2 regions of the Anaerostipes rhamnosivorans genome follow, and region 1 is predicted to be linked to the other one. Evidence: predicted binding sites of a transcription regulator. Region 1 holds the regulator's gene; the other holds the start of a gene.
What was found. The regulator NrdR, encoded in region 1, represses ribonucleotide reductase genes. The targets are predictions, from matches to a motif close to CACAANATNTTGTG.
Positions count from the first base shown of each region.

Region 2: a site for NrdR is predicted at 2,014-2,027, ahead of nrdD (anaerobic ribonucleoside-triphosphate reductase). Genes of this name have one in related genera too.

Region 1 covers NZ_CP040058.1:1,643,703-1,649,036, forward strand. Annotated here, with positions in the region: gene rsxE (electron transport complex subunit RsxE) at 1-603, shown strand, start outside; gene rsxA (electron transport complex subunit RsxA) at 616-1,191, shown strand; gene AR1Y2_RS08160 (RnfABCDGE type electron transport complex subunit B) at 1,205-1,999, shown strand; gene AR1Y2_RS08165 (YlmC/YmxH family sporulation protein) at 2,108-2,353, shown strand; gene nrdR (transcriptional regulator NrdR) at 2,458-2,907, shown strand; gene AR1Y2_RS08175 (YifB family Mg chelatase-like AAA ATPase) at 2,982-4,499, shown strand; gene dprA (DNA-processing protein DprA) at 4,492-5,334, shown strand, end outside.
Region 2 covers NZ_CP040058.1:3,517,898-3,523,231, forward strand. Annotated here, with positions in the region: gene nrdD (anaerobic ribonucleoside-triphosphate reductase) at 1-1,767, opposite strand, end outside; gene AR1Y2_RS17315 (Ger(x)C family spore germination protein) at 2,112-2,645, opposite strand; gene AR1Y2_RS17320 (GerAB/ArcD/ProY family transporter) at 2,626-3,684, opposite strand; gene AR1Y2_RS17325 (spore germination protein) at 3,665-5,188, opposite strand; gene AR1Y2_RS17330 (GntR family transcriptional regulator) at 5,266-5,334, opposite strand, start outside.

The DNA of each region.
Region 1 (5,334 bases):
ACATCCGCGATCAACGGGGCAGGCATGGGGCTTTCTACTACAGCCGTGTTAATGTTTTCTAACTTGATCATCGGTCTTATGAGAAATGTGATTCCCGACAGAGTCCGTATTCCGGGTTATATTGTTATCATCGCGTCATTGGTTACGGTTGTTCAGTTCCTTTTACAGGGCTATGTGCCGTCTCTAAATGCAAGCCTTGGAATCTATATCCCTCTGATCGTTGTAAACTGTATCATCCTGGGACGCGCAGAGTCCTTTGCATCCAAAAACGGAGCAATCCTCTCTTTCTTCGACGGTGTCGGAATGGGACTTGGATTTACCATTGCCCTGACGGTGATCGGAGCTTTCCGTGAACTTCTCGGTGCAGGGACGATCTTCGGTGCAAAGATCATGCCGAGCGCTTACGAGCCAATCACGATCTTCATCCTGGCTCCCGGTGCATTCTTTGTCCTGGCCTGCCTTGTAGCGGCCCAGAATAAAGCAAGAAGCAAAAAACCGAAAAAAGCAGGAGAGCCTGAGTCTTCCGGCTGCGGCGATTGTTCCAGCTGCGGAAACGGTGCCTGTGGAAGCCGGTTTTTCGATAACAGTGTGGATGACAAATAGGGAGGGTGAACAATGTCAAATTTATTATTAGTCGCAATCGGTGCGGCATTAGTTAATAACGTAGTTTTGAGCCAGTTCTTAGGCCTTTGTCCTTTCCTTGGTGTATCCAAGAAGGTAGAGACTGCCGGCGGAATGGGTGCTGCGGTTATTTTCGTTATCACCATCGCCTCAGCAGTTACATATTTCGTGTATGCCGGGATCCTTGTGCCGCTTCATCTGGAATATCTGCAGACCATCGCATTTATCCTTGTCATCGCGGCATTGGTACAGTTTGTGGAAATGTTCTTAAAGAAGTCTATGCCGGCTCTGTATGAGTCCCTGGGTGTATATCTTCCGCTGATTACGACCAACTGTGCTGTACTTGGTGTAGCTTTAAATAACGTTCAGTATGAATATAATTTTATCACCAGTGTTGTCAATGGATTCGGAGTGGCTGTGGGATTCACCATCGCCATTGTAATTCTGGCTGGAATCCGTGAAAAATTAGAATACAATAACATCCCGGAATCTTTCAAAGGAATGCCCATCACTCTTGTCACGGCAGGTTTGATGGCGATTGCTTTCTTTGGATTCTCAGGAATCATATAGGGAGGTAGCAAAAATGGATATTACAGCAATTATCCTTGCGGCCGTTGTGGTCGGAGGAATTGGTTTGGTCATTGCTATTCTTTTAGGAATCGCTTCTGAGAAGTTCAAGGTTCCGGTAAATGAAAAAGAAGTAGCAGTCCGCGCGGAACTTCCTGGAAATAACTGTGGAGGATGCGGATATGCCGGATGTGACGGACTTGCAAAAGCCATTGCAAACGGTGAGGCGGCAGTAGGTGCCTGTCCTGTAGGCGGGCCTTCGGCTGCAGAAAAGATTGGTGCTATCATGGGTGTGGAAGCAGGTGACTTTGTGAAGCAAGTGGCATTTGTAAAATGTGCGGGGACCTGTGAGAAGGCGTCAAACAAATATGAATACACAGGCCAGATGAGTTGTGTAGAAGCGATGAACGTACCCGGAGAAGGACCGAAGGGCTGCTCTTTTGGATGTATGGGATTCGGAAGCTGCGCCCAGGTCTGTCCTGAGGATGCCATTTCCATTGTCAACGGCATTGCGTATGTTGACAAAGAAGCATGCATCGGCTGTGGAAAATGTACCGATATCTGTCCAAAGGGCTTGATTGAACTGGTTCCTTACGACAAAAAGCATTTAGTACAGTGTAATTCAAAAGACAAAGGAAAAGATGTCATGTCCGTGTGCAAAGCCGGATGTATCGGCTGCGGTCTCTGTGCAAAGGAATGCAAGCTGGGAGCAATCACCGTAGAAAATAACATTGCCCATGTAGATTATGAGAAATGTGTCAACTGCGGTCTTTGTGCAAAGAAGTGTCCGAAGAAGATCATCACTGCATAATAATAGAATCAGAAAAGGCTGTATCTGTGATTCAGATATGGCCTTTTTTTGCACCTTTTTTTATCACGGGCATACACTATTATAACTATTTTTCTGGGGTGGCTTATCATGAAATTTTTAGAGTTGAGGGAGAAGGATGTCATTAACTGCCGGACCGGAGATAAACTGGGATGTGTGATAGATCTGGAATTTGATCCCGGATCAGGACAGATCTTATGTCTGATCGTTCCGAAGGCTACAAAGGTGCTTTGCTTTGCAAAAGGGGAATTTTATTATATTCCGTATAAAAGAATCGTGAAAATAGGCTGTGATACCGTATTGGTGGATATAATTGAAAAAGAATGTTTGAAGTGATTTAGAAAAAATGATATACTTCCCTTAATGAATGGAAATTTTTGAGGCAGACATGTTCTGCCTCTCACAAAAGAACAAAGTAAACATCCCGGGAGGTAGAAAAGATGAGGTGCCCTTATTGTGGAAGCGAGAATTCCAGAGTTATTGATTCCAGACATTCGGAAGACAATAATTCCATACGCAGAAGAAGACAGTGTGATGACTGCAGCAAGCGTTTTACGACTTATGAAAAGATAGAGACAGAACCGCTGTCAGTGATCAAAAAGGACAAAACCAGGCAGATGTATGACCGCTCCAAGATCAAGGCCGGCATTGTGCAGTCCTGCCATAAGCTGCCCATCTCCATGGGACAGATTGACCAGCTGGTGGATGAGATTGAGACAAAGATCTATAATCTCGGACAGAGAGAAGTGGAGAGTTCTGTCATCGGAGGAATTGTCATGGACAAGCTCAAAGAACTCAACGAAGTGGCATATGTGCGTTTTGCGGCCATATACAGAGAGTTCAAGGATGTGAACACATTTATGAGTGAACTGAAAAAATTGCTCAAATAATTGTAAAAATATAGAATATATGATAAAATAGTACATATTGTAGGTTGTAAGGCTTCCGGAGAGAAGGAGGCTTTATGTTTTGTTCGATGATCAGCGGCATTGTCTCAGGTGCCGCAGGCGTTATCATACAGGTTGAAGTGGAACTTCGGAGCGGTCTCCCATATTTTACTATGGTGGGCCGCCTTTCTAATGAAGCAAAGGAATCCAGGCACAGGGTAGAATCTGCCCTGCGGGCTCTTGGATGCCCGCTTCCGCCCATGAAGGTTACGGTGAACTTATCTCCTGCCGATATCAGAAAGACAGGTACCGCATTCGACCTTCCCATCGCAGCGGCCGTTTTGGCTGGTCTTAACTATATCCCAATTAATAAAGAATTGAAGATCTGTATCCTGGGGGAGCTGGGCCTTGATGGCAGTGTCCACGGGATCCGTCAGTGTCTTCCGATTATACTGGAAGGAAAAAAGCAGGGAATCCGGCGGTTTATGGTACCCTATGACGATATGGAGACGCTTGGACACGTAAAGGATGTGGAACTGGTCCCGGTAAAACATCTGTCTGATGCGGCAGATTTCTTCCGCCGGGGAAAGATCCTTTCTTATGAATATTCAAAGAAACAGAAGAACCTTACAAAAAAAGCTTTTGATTTCTCTGAAATTAAAGGACAGGTGTTCCTAAAAAGAGCTCTGGAGATCGCAGTCACCGGAAGGCACAATATCCTTTTGATCGGTCCTCCCGGGTGCGGCAAAACCATGGCAGTCAATTGTGTTTCTTCTATTATTAATAGTTTGACAGAGGAAGAATACTTAGAGGTACAGTCACTCTACCAGGCAGCTGGAATCTATAGGGATGCGGAGGATTTCTGCCCGCCTTTCAGGATGCCCCATTCCTCTATCTCAAAAGGGGCGCTGATTGGTGGGGGAGCGGTTCCAAAGGTCGGAGAGATCACGCTCAGCCACAAAGGCTGTCTTATATTAGACGAATTATCGCAGTTTGACTCCAAATGTCTGGAAGCTCTGAGACAGCCTTTGGAGGACCGCCAGATTATTTTAAACCGGCTTGGGAGAGACTATACCATGCCGGCAGACTTTTTCTTGATTGCCGACATGAATCCCTGTCCCTGTGGCAACAGCTTTACTCCGGAGGCGTGCCGCTGCAGTATGAGTGAGAAGCGTTCTTATTATCATAAGCTTTCCGGCCCCATCCTGGACCGTTTTGATCTGGTCATTACGGTGAGGCAAGAGGCAAAAACCTCAGATGCTGTTTCGGAGAATTCGGCTTTAGTCAGAGCCAGGATCCGGAATTCTGTGGCAGAGGAGCAGAAGGAACTTTTGGGCACACCGTATGCATACTATAGTCAGGTGAAAGCGGAGGATTTGAAAAAAATCTGTCCTTTAAATTCAAAATGCAGACAGATTTTAAGAGAAGAACAGAACAAACATCATATTTCTATGCGTGGTGTTCATAAGATGATGAGAATAGCAAAAACCATCGCCAGGATGGAGAATAAAAGAAGGATTGAGGAGGCACATCTCATCGAAGCACTATCCCTGAGAAATATGGAGTTTTTATCGGAGGTGGCTGGGTGTGAATGAGAAACTTTCTTGGTTTTGGTTTACATCCCTTCTGGAGATGAACCGGAAAACACAGGGGGAGATCCTTTCCGTGGCAGTCCATCCGGAGGAACTTCGGAAACTCAGCGGAGAAACAGCAATGACCCTTCTCTCAAAGAGACAGTACCAGTTGTTTCTTAAGACCAGGGAGGAGTCATATATCTGTAGAAGATATGACAGATTAAAAGAGCAGAATGCAGATTATATTATATGGAAAGAACCGGATTATCCGGAAAGGCTCAGGCAGATTTATGACTACCCTTTCGGTATTTTCAGAAAAGGCCGGCCGGTCGATTCAAGCCTTTCCATTGCCATGGTTGGAGCCAGATCCTGTACCCTGTACGGAAGGGAAATGGCAGAGTATATGGCGGGGGAACTGTCAAAAAGGGGTGTACTCATCGTCAGCGGTATGGCCAGGGGGATCGACGGTGCGTCCCATAGAGGTGCACTGCAGGGTAAGGGAACAACGGCGGGTGTCTTAGGCTGCGGTATCGACCAGGTTTACCCAAAAGAACACCGAAAACTGTACCAGCAGGTGCAGGAGAGGGGAGTCATCTACTCTGAGTATGGGCTGGGTGTGGAGCCGTTTTCATTTCTTTTTCCGCAGAGAAACAGGATCATCAGCGGCCTGGCTGACGGTATCTTAGTGGTGGAGGCCAGGGAGAGAAGCGGATCTCTGATCACAGCAGACTGCGGATTGGACCAGAACAAAGAAATTTTTGCTATTCCGGGCAATGTGACAAGTTCTGCATCCAAGGGCTGTCATCACCTGATCCAGCAAGGCGCCAAGCTGGTTTCCACTCCGGAAGATATTCTG
Region 2 (5,334 bases), 1.7 Mb from region 1:
TGATACATGGCAGTGGAAGGAATTGCTCACATACTCCTTGTCCGATACATTCTCAATAACTCCATATTTTTTCCTAAACTGTTTTACCTGCAGTCCGCACAGGTTCTCCGCCGGTGTACCGTAGATAGCATACAGATGTCCGTCCGCTTCTTTAAATTCTGCTACCTGATCATTGATATAATTAAGAACCTCCAGGGCAAACTCCCCGTCCTCCGCAATAGACTTTTTGTTGTGGAGCTGCTGCAATTCGTTGAGGGCTGTGATGCCAAAGGATGCCGTGGCAGATTCAAGCAACGGCTTGATCTTGTCGTGGAGTCCCAGATGCCCCCCTAAAAATCCTCCTTCACAGTACGCCAGAGGATTGGTGGATGCCTTCATCTCTCCCAGATAATCGTAAGTCCTTATATGGAGTTCACGGATCAGATTCAGGTAATAGTCCAATACCTGGTAAAAGTCCTTGCTCTCCTGCTTTGCCTTTGCATAGATCATCGGCAGATGCAGGCTCACAGCTCCAATATTAAACCTCCCCACAAAGACAGGCTCGTCCGTCTCGTCCAAAGGTTTCGCTCCTCCCTTTTCGTACCAAGGAGATAAAAATGCCCTGCATCCCATAGGACTGACAATCTTTCCATATCTTTTGTACATATCAGGTACATAACCCTCGCCTGTAAGACTCAGCCAGTCCGGATACATGGTCTTGCTGGAACAGCGGATACCCGCCTCGAACACATCCTCCAGTTCTCCGCCCGGTCCGTGCAGCTTCTCGTCATAAAGAAACACAATCTTCGGAAACAGCACCGGTTTTTTATGTCCCTTTTTGCCCTGGCCTTTTCTTCTGACATCCAGCATGGTGATAGATGCCATCTTTGCGAAACGTCCGGTCCCGGTTCCTGCGGACACTGTGATGAACGGATAGTCTCCCCGGCTGGAAGACACACTGTTAAACTTATACTCCAGCCCCTGGAATCCCTGGCAGAACTCTTTCTGCACGTCCTTTAAAGACTCCTCTTCCGCCCTTTCCCGGGAAAGCCCCAGTGATTCATACTTTTGGATCCCTTTTTCATAGGACTTTTCAGCGTATGGTTCCAGGATCAGTTCAATATTCGGCACGGTAAACCCACCGTACTGCTGGCTTGCGGCGCTCAAAACGATATCTCCGATGACATCAAACGCTACATCCAGTGTCTTAGGTTCATTGTACCATAGATTGCCCATCTCAAAACCGCCTTTTAACACGGCCTCCACGTCAAACAGACAGCAGTTCATCGTATCTCTCCTGGCCGACATATCATGAATATAGATATAGCCGTCCCGGCAGGCCTGAATCTCTTCCGTGGTCAAAAAGAACTTTTGGTACAAGGATTTATTCAGTTCATTAAAGATCAGACTCCTTTTGGTGGATACCAGGGCACTGTCCGTGTTGCTGTTTTCTTTGTCTCCGATGTACATGATGGACTGGCTCTTTTTGTAGACGTCATCTAACATCTCCACAAAATCCTGCTTATAGTTGCGGTAGTCCCGGTAGCTTTTGGCCACATCTGGATTCACTCTCTCAAGAGCTCCCTCCACTACATTGTGCATCTCTGTGATATGTACTTCTGATTTTCCAAGTTCATCCACCCTTACCTTGACAAACCTACAAATCTCCTCAAGTTCCTCATCCGTAAACTTAACAAGTGCGCGGTAGGCTGATTTATTCACCGCAGTGACCACTTTTTGTATATTGAATTCTTCTTTTGTTCCGTCTTTTTTAACTACCCGTAACATACCTGCTCCTCCCTGACTGTTCCCAAAGCATTGTCCTGCCTGCGGTATATCCTGCATGACGCAGGAGACACCGCAGGCAGGGGCTCATTGCTATTATTTTCAAAACGAAGTGGGAAATCCCACTTTCTTTAATGGTCCTCTCACCCTTTGAGAGGCTTATCCACTTTATGCGCCATAGGCGGTTTGACAAAGCCAAATACCTTCTTTGCGCATTTTGTTCGTTAAACATTCCAATGGAATAAAAAACACAATATCTAGTGTTGTAAATCAATTACTTGTACTATATTGTGTGTGAATGTCTCCATCTTATCATTTCATACCAGACAAGTCAAGGCTGAATTGTGTCACCTTCTGCCGTAAATCCTGCCAAGGCTCAGATCCTTGGGCTTTTTTACTTTTGGAGAACTTTCAATACCTTTTGCCATGTATTCCCCGAAGGAGATCGGCAGGTTCTTTTCAATGGAAAACAGTTCTTTTAGTGTCTTCCTGCTTTTCAGAACCAGAACGGATTTGGCAATATCCGAATGGTCTAAAAGTTCCTCTATCATAGTATCATCCATTTGTCCGTTGGTAAATACGATCACTTTTAAATGTCCAAAATTTAATTTCTTAGGCTGGGAGCGTTCAAACTTCTGATTGGCATCATTCAGGGATTTACCTGTGTAGACAATAGACTTAGATGGTACTTTTGTCCCCTGGTTGTCCTGGGCCTTCGTAAAATCAGCACAGGAATAATCAATCAGATAGCCATGTTCCGTCTTTTCAATCCCCATAGCCAGCACATAGCTGCTGTCCTCGATATCTCCAGCCTCCTTACACCCCGCAAGGCCCATACACATACATAAGGTCAGGACAAGGCTAAGGATGATCTTCTTCATGGGCGCCTCCTCTCCGTTCTATCCAAAACAGGATTAAGGGAATAAAGATTCCCAGCAGCAGATTCCCAAACAAAAACATGGAAATAAAATTCTCCCAATAGCGGATGGCCGGGATCAAAATTCCTGAAATCAAAAACAATCCTCCGTAGGAGATCCATCTACCCCATTTCTTTCTGCCTGGAAACGCTTTTTCAAAGCTCCAGTTCCCATAAAACAGATAACCGCTCAGCACACAGAATACCCCTACGATCCAGAAAGCGATCAGAAAAATGTCCAGTCTTGCCATGATGCCTCCCGGCATGGCCACATTCTGTGCCATTGAGATGACAGGAAAAGAATCTCTTTTAATCATGGCAAGTCCCAGACTGCCCGCAGTGGCTGCAAAAACTCCTGCTGACAAAAGAATCATTCCCAGAAGTGTCTGCTTCTTCATACCCTTTTCTTTCATATGCCCCTGATAAAACCAGACCAGCTCCATAGGATGGAACAAGGCCAGTACATAGAGTCCTCCCACCACCAGGTTTTTCGGCTCAAACTGCCGGATCAAAAACGGCTGTACTGAAAATTCGGTCATACTAAGAAGGAGAATAAAGATGAATGGGATAAGGATAAACCAAAACAATCCTTCCATGACTCTGCCTCTGTCGTCTAAACCTTCTCCATTCATTCGGAATGCCAAAAAGATTACCGGCAGGCCGATCCAATAGATATTCATGTAAGGTAGAAGAAAAGTCCTTGCTAAGATCAGCATATAACCATAAAAAAATGCGGCGTTTACAAAAAACCTTACATAATAAATAAAAGAAATCACCCTGTGTTTCTCCAGGACCTGTTCCATGGTGAGGGATCCTTCTGTCTTTTGTACTATCCAAGGGTAGCACGCAGCTGCCAAGGCACCCAGGATCACAGTATAAAGACCAATCTGGCCGGATGTTAAAACGGCGGCCTGAGGAAGGAACATTCCCACTCCGCAGAACGTTTCCAGAAGAAAGATCCTGCTGCCCTGTTTTTTAGAGATTTCAAGATTTGCCGTCCACATGATCTTCCCTCCTTCCCTGTCTCTTTTTTGCTCCGTCTTTTGTAAACCATGGCCTGAAGATCATACTCCTTATAGGCCTACGAATAAGATAGTCTTCCCACGGGTCCGTCTCTTCCACTGTGGCGGAAACTGTCGGAAACAAATATGGGATTCCATAGCTGGTCAACTTCATTAAATGAATCGCGATGGCGAGGAAGCCCAGGAAAAAGCCATAAAGCCCCCATATGGCACAGGCGATCATGATAGAAAATCTTAAAAGACGAAAGACCCCCGCAAAGCTTTCATTCGGTATGGAAAACGATGCGATCGCCGTAAACGCAACCACGATCACCACAATAGTGCTGACTATATTGGCGTCCACTGCCGCCTGTCCCACGATCAGCCCGCCGACGATTCCGATGGTCCCGCCAAGCTGGCCCGGAAGCCGTATCCCCGCCTCCCTTAACAACTCAAAGGCCAATTCAAGGAGCAGAACCTCCACGACCACAGGGAAAGGCACGCCTTCCCTGGCCGATACAATGGACAGCATAAACGGTGTAGGCAGGATCTCCGGATGATAATTTGCAATTGCAATATAAAATCCCGGCAGCCCAATGGCAATAAAGGAGGACAAATACCGAAGAATCCTCGCAAATGTGGCCACCTCCCACCGATTATAATAGTCATCACTGGCCTGAAAAAAGATATTTAACGTTACCGGCAGAACAATCACTTCCGGTGAATTGTCCACCACCAGGACTACCCTGCCTTCCATTAGGCCGCTGGCAGCCTTATCCGGCCTCTGCGTCAGCTGGTACTGGGGAAAAGGTGTCTTCGTATCCTGCTCCATGAGCTGCTCCAGCATTCCGCTGTCAAAAATACCGTCAATGTTCAGCTCATCGAGCTGCTTTCTTATCTCTTTGACCACTTCATCCCTGGCAAGATCCTCAATATACATCAAGGCCACATCCGTTTTACTTCTCGTACCGATCCGAAGCTGTACCACCTTCATCCTGGTATCCCTGACTCTTCTGCGGATCAGTGCCGTGTTGGTCCGAAGGCTCTCATTAAAACTGTCCTTCGGGCCGATCATGGCTACTTCCCTGTCAGCCTCCTGCACTCCTCTTGTGGGAAAAAACTTGCTGGATATAAAGATCGCCTGTTCCATCCCGTCAAAAAACAATACCGTGTCTCCTGACAAAACTGCAGTGACAGCCTCATCCATCGTAGCGATCATTTTCCGGTCTGCGCTCTCTATGACCCACGATGTCACAGACTCCTTCAGGGGCTGCAACGGTTCCTTAAGAAGAGGTTCCAGCACATTTTCCTGAATCATATCAGCTTTTGCAAGCCCGTCGGTATAGATCACATACATGCCGGTATTTTTTCTCTTCCCTACGTTAAACTTTTTCTTTACAATATCATTACAGTCAGAAAATACTGCTTCTAGATAAGCAATATTCAGTTCCAAATTTTTGGATATCCTGCCCTTCATCTTATGATCTCTATCATGAAATCGGTCCATTTTCACACCACCTTTTTAAAGTAGTATGGGCAAAAAAAAGAACTCTATGCGTATGCACAGAGTCCTTCTTAAAGCTTTTAAGCTCTCTTTTCTTCTTCCTGGATCTTTTTGATCACAGTCTCTTCCTGATTGTCAATGTGGCGCTT